2 regions of the Pseudomonas sp. Irchel 3A5 genome follow, and region 2 is predicted to be linked to the other one. Evidence: predicted binding sites of a transcription regulator. Region 2 holds the regulator's gene; the other holds the start of a gene.
What was found. Region 2 encodes sigma-54, which starts transcription at its own class of promoters, with help from an activator protein. Its sites were predicted from a motif close to ANTGGCATNNANNTTGCTNT; they were not measured.
Positions count from the first base shown of each region.

Region 1: CKW31_RS07000 (ammonium transporter) is a predicted target of sigma-54. The motif match lies at 3,336-3,355, and genes of this name have one in related genera.

Region 1 is NZ_FYDU01000004.1:11,893-19,245, forward strand. Features, by position in the region: gene paoC (aldehyde oxidoreductase molybdenum-binding subunit PaoC) at 1-219, shown strand, start outside; gene CKW31_RS06985 (LysR family transcriptional regulator) at 258-1,172, shown strand; gene CKW31_RS06990 (NAD(P)-dependent alcohol dehydrogenase) at 1,363-2,301, shown strand; gene CKW31_RS06995 (YafY family protein) at 2,310-3,017, shown strand; gene CKW31_RS07000 (ammonium transporter) at 3,485-4,804, shown strand; gene CKW31_RS07005 (DUF1989 domain-containing protein) at 5,206-7,353, opposite strand, start outside.
Region 2 is NZ_FYDU01000008.1:163,216-170,568, forward strand. Features, by position in the region: gene CKW31_RS15150 (ATP-binding cassette domain-containing protein) at 1-458, opposite strand, end outside; gene CKW31_RS15155 (KpsF/GutQ family sugar-phosphate isomerase) at 746-1,720, shown strand; gene CKW31_RS15160 (HAD family hydrolase) at 1,734-2,258, shown strand; gene lptC (LPS export ABC transporter periplasmic protein LptC) at 2,272-2,844, shown strand; gene lptA (lipopolysaccharide transport periplasmic protein LptA) at 2,831-3,376, shown strand; gene lptB (LPS export ABC transporter ATP-binding protein) at 3,377-4,102, shown strand; gene CKW31_RS15180 (RNA polymerase factor sigma-54) at 4,288-5,781, shown strand; gene hpf (ribosome hibernation-promoting factor, HPF/YfiA family) at 5,912-6,220, shown strand; gene ptsN (PTS IIA-like nitrogen regulatory protein PtsN) at 6,234-6,698, shown strand; gene rapZ (RNase adapter RapZ) at 6,701-7,353, shown strand, end outside.

The DNA.
Region 1 (7,353 bases), on a different contig from region 2:
GTACCAGTGCATGCCGACATCCCGCATCAGGAAGTCATTTTCCTGGATGAAGTAGACCGCTATGCAACACCTCTCAAGGCCAAAGGTGTCGGCGAGCTTGGTATTTCCGGAGCAGCAGCGGCCATTGCCAACGCTGTTTATAACGCTACCGGCATCAGGGTTCGCGATTATCCCATTACGCTCGATAAGCTCATCGACCATTTGCCCGCGCTGGGCTGACCTTCCCTTATTCAATTCACTTGGCTTCGGAGTCATCCATGCAGCTCAGCCGCACGAACCTGGCAGATATTGTTTATTTCCTCGCCATCGCTCGGCATCAGAGCTTCAGAAAGGCAGGTCTGGAGGTCGGCATCAGTGCGTCAGCGCTGAGCCATGCCATGAAGGGGCTTGAAACACGGCTTGGTGTTCGACTTCTCAATCGCACAACCCGAAGCGTGACGCTCACGGCTGCGGGCGAAGAGTTGCAGGGCCTCATCAGCACTCCCGTAGATGATATCGGGCAAGCGCTTGAGTCCCTGAATCGGCTGCGTGATGAGCCCGCCGGGCGTATTCGCTTGAACGTCCTGAGCGACGGCGCAAAATTGCTGTTGGGCCCCGCTCTTCCGGTTTTTGTTGACCGCTATCCGAACATTGAGGTCGACCTGACCGTCACCAATCGGATGGTCGACATCATCGGCGACGGGCATGACGCAGGCATTCGTTTTGGTGGGACGGTTCCCGCAGACATGATTGCTCAACGCCTGTCTCCCGATGTGGCATGGGCAGTCGTTGCATCGCCTGACTACCTTGCGCGATTCGGTACCCCGAAACAGCCTGAGGATCTATACCAACATCGTTGTTTACGCGTGCGTCTGGGTAACGCACGCATCTACCACTGGCAATTCTCGAAAGAGGGTCAACAGATGGAGATTGACGCGCCCGGCGCCATAACCATCGATGAAACCCGCGTTGGTGTAGCAATGACGATGCGCGGCGCCGGTTTGATGTATGTTCCCGCGTCTGTCGTCGAACGACAGATCGCCGAAGGCTCGCTGCAGCGAGTCCTGGAGGACTGGACTCACTACGACCCAGGTTTTCACATCTACTACTCCAGCTTCAGGCAGGTTCCCGTGGGCCTTCGCCTGCTCATTGATCTCATCCGCGAGCTTGAGCCTTTGGGCCCGCTTCCATAGCGAACCTGGCTCGCCTGCAACCAGATGAAGATTTCGCCAACTCCTGTTACCGCAAGATTTCTGAATGGCACGCCCATCAGATTGCGCCCTGTACACGGCCCATTTGAATGGTGACAGAAACTGTCCACATACACCGTTAGATTTGACTCCGAAGCTGGCTCACCTACTTGATGAGGTTTGGAGACGTATCATGAAACGCATTCAATATCACACCTACGGCGGGCCGGATGTTATGCGGGTCGAAGATTTTGACCTGCTTCCCCCTGGCGAAGCCGAAGTGGCGGTCAGAGTCAGATTTGCTGCGATCAATCCGATTGACTGGAAGCTGCGTAGCGGGCAAATGAAAATCGTCACCGGTAATAAATTCCCTAGAACAATGGGGATGGATTTTTCTGGCACAGTTTTATCGGTCGGCCCAGGTGTCAAGCGTTTGAAGGTGGGCGATGCGGTTTTTGGATTAGCCCGATTCAAAGAAAGCGGCGCGTTTGCCGAGGCTGTTATCACCAAAGAAGCATTTCTAACCCAAAAGCCCGATGAAGTTTCATTCCAGGACGCCGCGTGCCTCGGCACGCCAGGTATAACCGCATGGAATGGACTCATCGACAAGGCGAAGTTGCACGCCGGCCAGCATGTATTCATCAATGGTTGTGCCGGCGCCGTCGGCGAGGCCGCTGTGCAAATAGCAATGATGCATGGCGCTGTCGTCTCAGGCAGTTGCAGCGCCAAGGACATCCAAAGGGCACAAACACTCGGTGTGCAAACCGTGTATGACTATCGCACTACACAGTTATCCAGTATCACCGCCCGATTCGATATCGTTTACGACACGGCGGCGACGCTTTCGATTTCCACAGGCGTTGCAATGCTGCGCGCGGGAGGCGTGTTTCTGGATCTGAACCCTGGCCCCTGGAAGTTTGTTCGCGCGATCTTTGACCGCCGTCTCAAGCCCGTCATCGGGTCGCCACGCGCAGACATTCTGGATAAGCTCGCCAAAGCTGCCAGTGCAGGAAGCTTCAGAATCCCTGTAGGCAAAACTGTTGCTCTGCACGATGCCATTCAACTGATCGGGGATATCGAAAACGGTCGAAAACCTGGCGGTAAGGCTGTCATTGAGATGGGAGATGCATAGGGGGAGCTATGGCCAGAAGTGATCGATTGTTTGAGCTGATGCAAGTGCTTCGGCGTCATCGCAGAACGGTATCGGGACGAATACTCGCTCAAGAATTGGGAGTATCCCTTCGCACCATACGCCGCGATGTTCTGACATTGCAGGGTATGGGGGCGGACATTGATGGTGAACCCGGCCTGGGCTACGTGCTCAAGCCGGGTTTTCTTCTGCCTCCACTCTCATTTACTGAGGAAGAAATACAGGCACTGGTGACCGGCGCTTTATGGGTCAGTCGTCATACCGATGACAAGTTTGCTTTTGCGGTCAAAAACGCATTGGCCAAGATTAACGCCGTACTTGCGCCGGATATGCGACCGGCCTTCGAGGATGAAACGTTCTACGTAAGCAGCCCCACGCTACATTTCGCACCAATCGATTTAAGCGAGATTCGCCGCTCCCTGCGCAACCAGTGCAAGCTACGTATCACGCTATCGATCAATCATGGGCCAATGGAAGACCAGGTTATCTGGCCAATCATGTTGGGGTTTATCGAAAATCGGCATTCTGTGGCAGCCTGGTGCGAGGCTGACGCCAGGTTTCGCATGATAGACCTGGATAATGTGGCAAACGTTGAAGTGCTTGAAGAACGTTACTCCCGTAATCGTCGCCAAATGATCAAGGAATGGCGCGCCCTGAATATTTTGCCTTGCAACAGCCGTGGTGAGACCTGCGAATAGTAATCGGCTCACGGTGTTTATTCGTATACGCCAGTTTTGGCAGCGTAAGACATGGTTATTACGCAGCCGATATTCCTGGATAAATCGCAACGCGTTGGCGAACGTTCAACACTCATGCACGTCTTGGCAATACCCCATAATGCATATAGCCATAAAGGCGCTCGCCTCGTGAAAGTGTGCATTAACAGTGCATATTTCCAGTCCCCACATTTGCTCTTATTGGCAAACAGCGCCCACCACAAACGAAAAACCTCCCCACAGCAGGCAAACGGGTAGTTCCGTTCATTAACGGCCGCCCACCCCACCGGCAAGGGCGAAAATGGCAAGCAAATTGCTATTCCTTACAGGAAACTAAATTACCCAAAGGGAATGACGCGTTTCACCCTGAGGCGTAAATCCAAGCGCTGAAGCACTTTGCCCCGCAGAGTCGTGACAGCGAAATTCCTGACCTCTGGAGATACTCAGCCATGATCCGCCTTACTCGTACAGGCCGCGCCCTCTGCGGCCTCTTTCTTGTTGTGGCTTGCTCTTCAGGGTATGCCGATGAAACTGCGCCGGTGATCAACACGGGCGACACAGCGTTTGTTGCACTGTGTTCGCTGGTCGTCTTATTGATGACATTACCCGGCCTCGCGCTGTTCTACGGCGGTATGGCAAGAACCAAGAATGTCCTCTCGGTGATGATGCAAGTGTTCTGCACGGCGGCCTTGATGTCGGTCATATTTGCCGTGTATGGCTACAGTCTGGTATTCGGAGACGGTGGCTCGTTGAATGCAATCATTGGCAACTTCGACAAGTTGTTTTTGCAGGGTGTGACCATCCATACGGTGGTGGGCACTATTCCAGAATATCTGTACTTCCTGTTCATGTTGCTGTTTGCCGCCATTACCCCTGCAATTATTGTCGGTGCGTTTGCCGAGCGCATGAAGTTTGCGGCAGTCATGGTGTTCATGGCGGTGTGGATCACCATTAATTACATCCCTATGGCACACATGGCATGGGGCGGCGGCTGGGTATTCAGTCTGGGCGTGCAGGATTTCGCCGGCGGCAACGTGGTGCACCTCAACGTCGGTATTGCCTCGCTGGTCGGTGCCTGGCTGATTGGCCGGAGACGCGGTTTTGGAACCTCGGCGCTCGCACCGCACAACATGACGATGACCATGACCGGCGGTTCGCTGTTGTGGGTTGGCTGGCTGGGTTTCTGCGGTGGTTGCGTGCTGGCGGTTAACGGTTTCGCCATGCTGGTGATGGTCAACACTATGCTGGCCAGCTGTGCCGGTGCGCTGGGCTGGATGGTCGTGGAATGGAAACACCGCGGCCGGCCAAGTCTGTTCGGTGCGGTATCGGGCTCTATCGCGGGTCTGGTGGCAATTACCCCGGCATGCGGTTTCGTCGGGCCCATGGGCGCCATTGTCCTGGGCTTTATCGCAGGCCCGCTGTGCGTCTGGTCAGTGGAAAAACTCAAGCCGATGCTGGGCCTGGACGACGCGTTCGATGTATTTGGCGTGCATGGTGTCGCCGGTATTCTGGGTGGGCTTCTGACGCCCGTCTTCGCCATGACAGCGTTGGGCGGTCAAGGGTTTGCTGAAGGTCGCGATCTCATCAGTCAGTTGATGGTCAATGGCGGCGCGTTGCTGTTCAGCATCGTGTTTTCGGCAGTGAGCAGCCTGGTGGCATTCAAGATCGCGGCGATGCTGTGCGGTGGCTTGCGCGTCGATGAAGATGCCGAGGTGGATGGTCTGGATCTGGCCGCCCACGGCGAGGTCGGTTACAAATACTCGAACTGAGTTTCAGGATTATTCGGGGTTGATCGTCGGGCTGAAGGTGTTCAGCCCGGCTGCAGATTTGCGCAAACCAAATCCACCGCAATCTTGTAGGACTGGCTTTAGCCGGGAGGACGTCGGGGCATTCACTAAACCCTGTTCAGCAGAAATACCGCCCTCCCGGCTAAAGCCGGTCCTACGCAGTTGCTGGCAAACATAGAATCTCCCACGCGGTATGCGCAAACCTCAAGTCCACCGTGCCCCTTGTGGGACTGGATTCATCCGGGAAGACGGCATTTCTGACGATGAAGAAGCTATGGCTCTGAGGGGGATGCAGCTACACGCCCCCTCCTTTTCAATCAAATGAAAAAAAGCGCCAGTGCAAGATACATCCTGCAGTGGCGCCTTTTAACGCTGGAAAGATTTCAGCTACGAACCCGCAGCTTGTCTGGATCGTACGCCACGGTACTGGCCGCTACCTGCGCGCGAATGCGCTTTTGCTGGCCATCAAGCTTACCGACCTCCACCGTCGTGCCCGGTTCGCAGTACGCAACGTCCAGTCGGCACAAGGCAATGTTGCGCCCAAGCACCGCAGAGCGCGTCGCGCTGGTGATAACGCCGACTTGTGCGCGTCCCACCCGCACGCAATCGCCATGCGCCGCCACTTCATTGCCTTCCAGCACGAGCCCCACCAGCTTATGCCGAGGCTGGGCACTACGCCGCAACAGCGCTTCACGGCCGATGAAGTCAGCGGTTTTACTCTTGAGGGGCACGCAAAATCCAATCCCGGCTTCAAACGGATCCGTCTGGTCGTCGAACTCGTAACCGGCAAACACCAGTCCGGCTTCGATGCGAAGCATGTCCAGAGCCTCAAGCCCCAGTGGCACCAGCCCCAAGGGTTCGCCGAGCGCCCAGAGCCGTTCCCAGACTTGCATCGCGTGATCGGGATGGCACCAGATTTCAAAACCCAGTTCGCCGGTGTAACCGGTGCGCGAAACCATCAGCGCCGGGCCGTTATGGCCATCAAGACGACCAGTGAGAAAGCGGAACCAGCCAAGCTCCGCCATTGCTGGCTGGGTGCCTGGGGTCCAGATCATCTGCTTGAGCAGTTCGCGGCTCAACGGGCCTTGTACGGCGACGTTACTGATCTGTTCGGAAGCGCTCTTGATCCACACTTTCATCCCGAGCTTTTCGGCCTGCTCACGCATCCACACACCGGCGTGGTCTTCACCGCCAATCCAGCGAAACGCATCCTGGCCCAGGCGCAGCAAGGTGCCGTCATCGAGCATACCGCCATGTTCGTAACACATCGCCGAATAGACTACCTGTCCGATGGCGAGTTTGCGCACATCGCGGGTCAGGCAGTAATCGAGCAAGGCTTCCGCATCGGGCCCAAGCACTTCGAATTTGCGCAATGCCGACAGGTCCATCACCGCCACCCGTTCACGGCAGCCGTGGTATTCATCAAGGGCGCCGTAGCCATCAAAGCGGCTTGGGGTCCAGAAGCCACGATAGTCGATGAACTGTCGGGTCAGGCTTGAAGTGCCCGCATGAAAACCGCTTTCGCGGGTCAGCACCGGGTCGGCGTCAGCAGTCTGTCGGGTAGTCATGGCGATACTGAAACGCTCCTTTTCGGAATACACGCGAACGTGGATATCGGTGGGTTGCCAGCCATTGGCCGGGTCGATGTCATCCGGGCAACTGCTGCTGGCGCAGAGGAGATCCGTCATGGCCTTGAGTAACACGTAATCACCGGGACGAGACCATGGCTCATCGAGAGTCAGGTGCTGATGGGCATCGATACCGGTATTGAAAAAGAAATTGATCGCAGGCCACCCCGCCCGCCCCTGTACCCCATGCGCGGCAAGTACACGGCTGATGTTATCGCTGCAGTTTTCGTGGCCGAAGTAGCCCTGGGATTCGTAATAGCGTGCGGTGCAGGCCAAGGCAAACGTGTCATGGCGGCCGACCGTGTCACGGACCACTTCCAGCATTGGCTGCAGGTTGCGGTCGAAGAAACGGCTGAACAGGCCTGGTCCCGGATAGGCACTTCCGTTGAGGGTACGTGTGACCGTGGGGTCCAGATCGATTTCGCGCCCGGTATCCAGGCCTCGCTGATCGAAGGCGACAAAGTCCGAGCATTGGCGTCCGGCGACGTCAATCACCTGAATGAACTGTCCCGCGGCCACTCGATAATCCCGCGCGGTGCCGGGCGTGATGGTGAACTCGTCGATGACTTCACCCAAAGGCGCTGGCAGCGGTGGCACCCATAATGCTGTCGGATTGGCCCGCTCAATGATCAGGCGCAACTCGCTGGCCCTGTCCTGCCCATCCACAGGTGTACGCCCGCCGGGTGCGGCGACTACCACCAACAGATCGGCACTGGCGGTCATGGCGCGGCTGAAGCCTGCCGGTGTGGCGCTCGGCCAGAGGCTGCACGCTTCGCCGAGATGGCGGCAATCCACGCCGCGCTGCGTCAGGCCCGCCGCAACATGCTGCGCTTCACGGTTTGCCTGGCCAAGGCTCTCGCCGATAAAGCGTGCACCGGAAGTACGTTGCAACCCCAGTGCTGA
Region 2 (7,353 bases):
ACGCGACGCTTCATGCCACCTGACAGCTCGTCGGGCATCAGATCGATGGCACCACGCAGCCCCACCGCCTGCAACTTGAGCAGGACAATGTCACGAATCATTTCTTCCGGCAGCTCGGTGTGGACCCGCAACGGGAAGGCAACGTTCTCGAACACATCCAGGTCAGTGAACAGTGCTCCGCTCTGGAACAACACGCCCATGTGCTTGCGCGCATCGAACAGATCGCTGCGCGACAAGGCGGGCAGGTTCTGCCCGTTGACCCACACTTCGCCCGCAGAAGGTCGCAACTGGGCACCCATCAACCGCAGCAAAGTAGTTTTGCCGCTGCCAGAAGGCCCCATGATGCCGGTGACTTTGCCGCGGGGAATACGAATATCAACATTATCGAAAATGCTGCGCGTACCGCGCCTGAAGGAAACGCCCTTCAGCTCGATCGCGTAGGCGTTATCGGCGCTCATCTAAACTCCTTGCGATGCAGCCTCACGTTCAGCTGCCGAGTCCCTGGCGGGAGACATGCTGTCTCGGTGGGCGGAACAGCGGCGAACTATACCACCGCAATAAGGCCCCGCCAAAGGGCGAAGACGATCAATCAATATCGCTATACACAATTTGCGACACTTCCTACAAACGAGCTCTACCAATCGCTACACAGAACGATTAAACGCAAAGCTTGACGATCAGACGTGAGGGAATCGCGCATTACCGCTATAATCGCCGCCTTTTAACCGGCCGACCGATTTTTCACATGAATCAATCCAGCGACCTGATCCAGTCAGCACAACGCACCATCCGCCTCGAAATCGAAGCTGTGGAGGGTTTGTTAGCGCATATCAACGCAGATTTCATCGAGGCCTGCGAGATGATTCTCGCGAGCAAAGGACGCGTTGTCGTGGTGGGCATGGGTAAATCAGGACATATCGGAAAAAAAATCGCTGCTACTCTGGCGAGCACCGGCACCACCTCGTTTTTTGTTCACCCTGCCGAAGCCAGTCATGGCGACATGGGCATGATCACCTGCGATGACATCATCCTCGCCCTGTCAAATTCGGGAACAACGGCTGAAATCGTCACCTTGCTGCCCCTGATCAAACGTCTCGGCATCAAGATGATCAGTCTGACGGGCAACCCGTGTTCAACCCTGGCTGAAGCAGCCGACGTCAATCTGAGTGCCCGCGTAGAGCATGAAGCCTGCCCGCTGAATCTGGCTCCGACCTCTTCGACGACTGCGGCACTGGTCATGGGCGACGCCCTGGCAGTAGCGCTACTGGAAGCCCGGGGCTTCACGGCTGAAGACTTCGCTTTTTCGCATCCGGGTGGCGCGCTGGGCAGACGCTTGCTGCTCAAGGTCGAGCACGTCATGCACGTCGGCGAACAACTGCCGAAAGTACAGCGTGGCACCCTGCTCCGCGACGCACTGATGGAAATGACCCGCAAGGGCCTGGGCATGACGGCGGTTATCGAGACTGATGGACGACTGGCCGGGATATTCACTGACGGCGATCTGCGCCGCACTCTGGATCGTCCGATTGATATTCGCCTGGCGACTATTGATGACGTGATGACCGTTCACGGCAAGACGGCCCGCCCTGAGATGCTTGCAGCTGAAGCATTGAAAATCATGGAAGACAACAAGATCGGCTCACTCATCGTCGTTGACGAAAATGATCATCCGGTCGGAGCTTTCAACCTGCAGGACCTGTTGCGCGCAGGCGTCATGTAATGGAGATGTGCAAATGACTACCGATCTGCTGCAACGCGGTAAAAATATCAAACTGGCCATCTTCGACGTCGACGGCGTACTGACCGACGGTCGCCTGTATTTCCTTGAAGACGGTAGCGAATTCAAGACTTTCAACACTCTGGACGGCCAAGGCATTAAAATGCTGATCGCCTCGGGCGTGGCAACGGCCATTATCAGCGGCCGCAAGACGCCGGTCGTTGAACGCCGTGCCAAGAATCTCGGCATTGAGCATCTTTATCAGGGCCGCGAAGACAAGCTTGTGGTTCTCGACGAACTGCTCGGCCAGCTCGGCCTGAATTACGAACAGGTCGCCTATCTGGGTGATGATCTGCCAGACTTGCCAGTCATCCGGCGTGTCGGTCTTGGCATGGCGGTGGCCAATGCAGCAACTTTTGTCCGGCAACATGCCCACGGCATTACCCAGGCACGCGGCGGCGAAGGCGCAGCTCGCGAGTTCTGTGAATTGATCATGAGCGCTCAAGGCAGCCTTGAAGCCGCCCACGCAGCCTACTTATAGACAGAAGCCATTTATGCTTAGCAAAAGAATTCGAACGTTTCTGATCCTCGGCGTGCTGGCATTTTTGCTGGCAGCCGCAGGTTATTGGAACATCAGCCCGGAAAGCTTCATGGAGCAACCGGCTGCAACGGTGGACGAAAGCGCCATCGATTTTTACGCAATCAATGCGCATAGCGTGCAGTATTTGCCGGATGGCAAGTTGCAGTACGAAATGACAGCAGACAAGGTCGAGCACATCAAGGCCACCGATGTAACAATGCTCACCACGCCAGACTTGCAGATGTACCGTGGCACCCTCTTTCCCTGGCATATCCAGAGCAAAACGGGTGAGGTTTCCCCTGGTGGCGAGCAAGTCGAACTGATTGACTCGGTTCGCGTAGCACGAACAGACGAAAAAAAACGTACGACCATTATCACCAGCAGTCGAATGACCGTATTCCCGCAGAAGCAATATGCGCAGACCGAGCAAGCCGTTAGAATCGACGGCGCGGGCGGTGTGACTACGGCCAAGGGAATGAAAGCGTATTTGAACGACAGCAGGATGGACCTGCTATCTAATGTAAGAGGACAGTATGAGGCTCGTTAAAACCCTTCCTTTTTTGCTTGGCCTGGGTGCAGCACTGGGAAGCGCGAGCGCCTGGTCCCTGCCGACTGATCGCGATCAGCCGATCCACATTCAGTCCGACGACGCACAACTCGACGACAAGAAAGGCGTTGCCACCTATAAAGGCAACGTAATCATCACCCAGGGCTCGATGAAGATCACCGGTAATACCGTGACCATCACACGTAATGCCCAAGGTGAAGTCGATGTGTTCACATCGGTCGGCAACCTCGCGTACTACGAGCAGAAGCCGTCTGTAGACAAGCCTATCGTTCAAGCCTACGCGATCACTATCCAGTACTACGCTGCGCAGGATCGTATCGTTCTGATCGACAAGGCCAAGGTCATCAACGATGGCAACACGTCCGAAGGCGAGAAGATCGTTTATGACACGGTCAAACAGATCGTCAGCGCTGGTCGTGCCAATGGCGGCAGCAAGGTGACAACACCACGCCCGCGTATTGACATGGTTATCCAGCCGAAAAAGAAAACCGACCAGCAGAAGGCCCAGTAAATGGCGACGCTGAAAGCCCAGCATTTGGCTAAGAGCTACAAGGGCCGTCAGGTCGTTCGCGATGTGAGCCTGTCCATCGAAAGTGGTCAGATCGTAGGATTGCTAGGGCCTAACGGCGCTGGCAAGACCACCTGCTTCTACATGATTGTCGGCCTGGTTCAGGCTGATCAAGGGCGAGTGCTGATCGACGACCTGGATGTCAGCCACCAGCCCATGCACGGCCGCGCACGCGCAGGTATTGGCTATCTGCCTCAGGAAGCCTCGATCTTTCGCAAGCTGTCGGTAGCCGACAACATCATGGCGATTCTCGAAACTCGCCAGGAGCTGGACCGTGACGGACGCCGCAAGGAGCTGGAAAGCCTGCTGCAGGAATTTCACATCACTCATATCCGCGACAATATGGGCATGAGCCTGTCCGGTGGTGAGCGCCGCCGGGTGGAAATCGCACGCGCACTTGCTACCTCACCGAAATTCATCCTGCTCGACGAACCGTTCGCAGGCGTGGACCCGATTTCCGTAGGCGATATCAAACAGATCATCCACCATCTGAAAGCCAAGGGCATCGGCGTATTGATCACCGATCACAACGTCCGTGAAACCCTGGACATCTGTGAAACCGCCTACATCGTCAACGACGGGCAGTTGATTGCCGAAGGCGATTCGGAAACCATTCTCGCAAATCAGCTGGTGAAAGAGGTTTACCTCGGCCACGAGTTCCGCCTGTAAAAAGAACTGTGGTGCCCGGCTTTCAAGGCGGGCAGGACTGGGCCTTGGTGCTGATGGTTATTAAATGCCAGCACGCTCTAGTCAAACACTTCAGTTTCAGGCATATAATTTGCTTATGTACGCGCCCAGGCGCTCGGTAGTGGATGGCGCATGTGCGCCGGCGAATAAGGTGTTAAGCCCCAGCCATGAAACCATCGCTAGTCTTGAGAATGGGCCAGCAGCTGACGATGACGCCGCAGCTGCAACAGGCCATCCGCTTACTCCAATTGTCGACACTGGACCTCCAGCAGGAGATCCAGGAGGCACTGGAGTCGAACCCTATGCTGGAACGCCAGGAAGAAGGCGACGATTTCGACAACGCCGACCCATTGGCTGACAACATCGAGCAGAAACCTAATCCTGATGTCCAGGAGCCGACTTATCAGGAGTCCGCTCCTACTGTGGACAATCTGGAAGAAGGCGACTGGAGCGAGCGCATCCCCAACGAGCTGCCGGTCGATACCGCGTGGGAAGACGTCTATCAAACCAGCGCCAGCAGCCTGCCCAGCAATGATGATGACGAGTGGGACTTCACCACTCGTACCTCTGCCGGTGAGAGCCTGCAAAGCCATTTACTCTGGCAGTTGAACCTGGCGCCGATGTCCGACACCGACCGCCTGATTGCCGTGACCCTGATCGATTGCATCAATAACCAGGGCTATCTGGACGAGACTCTGGAAGAGATTCTCGACGCCTTCGATCCCGAGCTTGATATCGAGCTCGACGAGATTGAAGCCGTGCTGCACCGCATTCAGCAGTTTGAGCCCGCCGGTATCGGCGCGCGCAACCTGAGCGAATGCCTGCTCCTGCAATTGCGTCAGCTCCCGGCAAAAACCCGTTGGCTCAGCGAAGCACAGCGACTGGTCAGTGACTACATCGACCTGCTGGGCAGCCGCGACTACTCGCAGCTCATGCGCCGCATGAAGCTCAAGGAAGATGAACTGCGGCAGGTCATCGAGCTGGTGCAAAGCCTCAACCCTCGCCCCGGTTCGCAAATCGAATCCACCGAAGCTGAATACGTGGTGCCTGACGTCATCGTGCGCAAGGACAACGAACGCTGGCTGGTTGAGCTCAATCAGGAATCAGTCCCGCGCTTGCGCGTGAATCCGCAGTACGCCGGTTTTGTCCGCCGCGCCGATACCAGCGCCGATAACACGTTCATGCGCAATCAGCTGCAAGAAGCACGCTGGTTCATCAAAAGCCTGCAAAGTCGTAATGAAACCCTCATGAAAGTGGCAACGCAGATCGTCGAGCATCAGCGCGGCTTCCTTGAGTACGGCGATGAGGCGATGAAACCACTGGTCCTGCATGACATCGCAGAGGCCGTAGGCATGCACGAGTCGACCATTTCTCGTGTAACCACTCAGAAATTCATGCATACCCCCCGTGGTATTTACGAGTTGAAATATTTCTTCTCGAGCCATGTAAGCACCTCCGAAGGCGGTGAATGTTCGTCCACAGCCATTCGCGCGATCATCAAAAAACTGGTTGCAGCGGAAAATCAGAAAAAGCCGTTGAGTGACAGCAAGATCGCTGGTTTACTGGAGGCACAAGGCATTCAAGTAGCCCGTCGCACAGTAGCCAAATACCGCGAATCACTTGGCATTGCGCCGTCTAGTGAACGCAAGCGACTGATGTGACGAGAGGTACAGTAGTAACCGCCCGAGCACTGGCCCGAATCGGTTCTACGCAACCCGGTTGCTAGCCACAGCGTTCCAGTGGCAGGCAAAAGCCTGCCTCTTTATGCACTGGCAATAAGGAGAAAGCGGTATGCAAGTCAACATCAGTGGACATCAACTGGATGTGACCGACGCCCTACGCGACTACATCACCGAAAAACTCGGCAGACTGGAGCGCCACTTCGACAAGATCACTAATGTGCAGGTCATCATGGAGGTCGAGAAGCTTAAACAGAAAATCGAAGCCACCCTGCACATCCCCGGCTCAAAGGTCGTCGCCAATGCGGAACATGATGACATGTACGCGGCAATCGACCTTTTGACCGACAAGCTGGATAGACAACTGCTCAAGCATAAGGAAAAGCAGCTCAGCCTCCTTCAGGGTGCAACGGCTCGCTGATACCCCCAAAAACATGATCCGATTAGAAAATATCCTGACCCCCGGCCGTTCACTCGTGAACGTGCCGGGCGGCAGCAAGAAAAAAGTCCTCGAACAGATTGCCAACCTGATCGGCAGAGAAGTGCCTGATCTGGACTCGCAAGTCGTGTTCGAGAGCCTTGTCGCCCGTGAAAAACTTGGCTCTACCGGCTTTGGTAATGGCATCGCCATTCCGCACTGTCGTTTGAAGGGATGTGAATCACCCATCAGCGCATTGCTGCACCTGAACGCTCCTGTAGATTTCGACGCTATCGATGGCGCCCCCGTTGACTTGCTGTTTGTCCTGCTGGTCCCGGAAGCGGCTACCGATGCACACCTGGAATTGCTGCGCCAGATCGCCAGCATGCTCGACCGCAAAGAAGTGCGTGAACGCCTGCGTAGTGCCGCGAGCAACGAAGCCCTTTATCAGGTAGTACTGGACGAGCAAAACAGGCATTAATCATGCGCATGATCATTGTGAGCGGTCGCTCGGGCTCCGGCAAAAGCACCGCGCTGGATGTCCTGGAAGACAGCGGCTTCTACTGCGTTGATAACCTTCCGGCCGGTCTGCTCCCGGAACTCGCCGAACGCGCGCTGATCAATACCGAGCTGGCCGAACCGTTGCTGGCCGTCTCCATTGATGCACGCAACCTCCCCAGTCACCTGACGCGCTTCCCGCAGATGCTGGAAGAGGTTCGTTCACGCAACATCCAGTGCGATGTGCTGTACCTGGATGCGGATGAATCGACCCTCTTCAAACGCTTCTCGGAAACCCGTCGTCGCCACCCTCTGAGCAACGCCAACCGCTCGCTGGCCGAGGCCATTCGGGACGAGACTACGTTGCTGGGGCCGATCATTGATCTGGCAGACCTGAAGATCAATACCACCCACCTGAACCTCTACCAGCTGCGCGACACGCTTAAGCTTCGCCTGCTGAACAAGCCGGAGCCAGGTACGGCCTTCCTGATCGAGTCTTTCGGATTCAAGCGCGGCATGCCCGTGGACGCCGACCTGGTATTCGATGTGCGCTGCCTGCCAAACCCTTATTGGAAACCTGAACTGCGAGAGAAATCAGGAAAGGACCAGCCCGTTATCGACTACCTTGCTGCACAGCC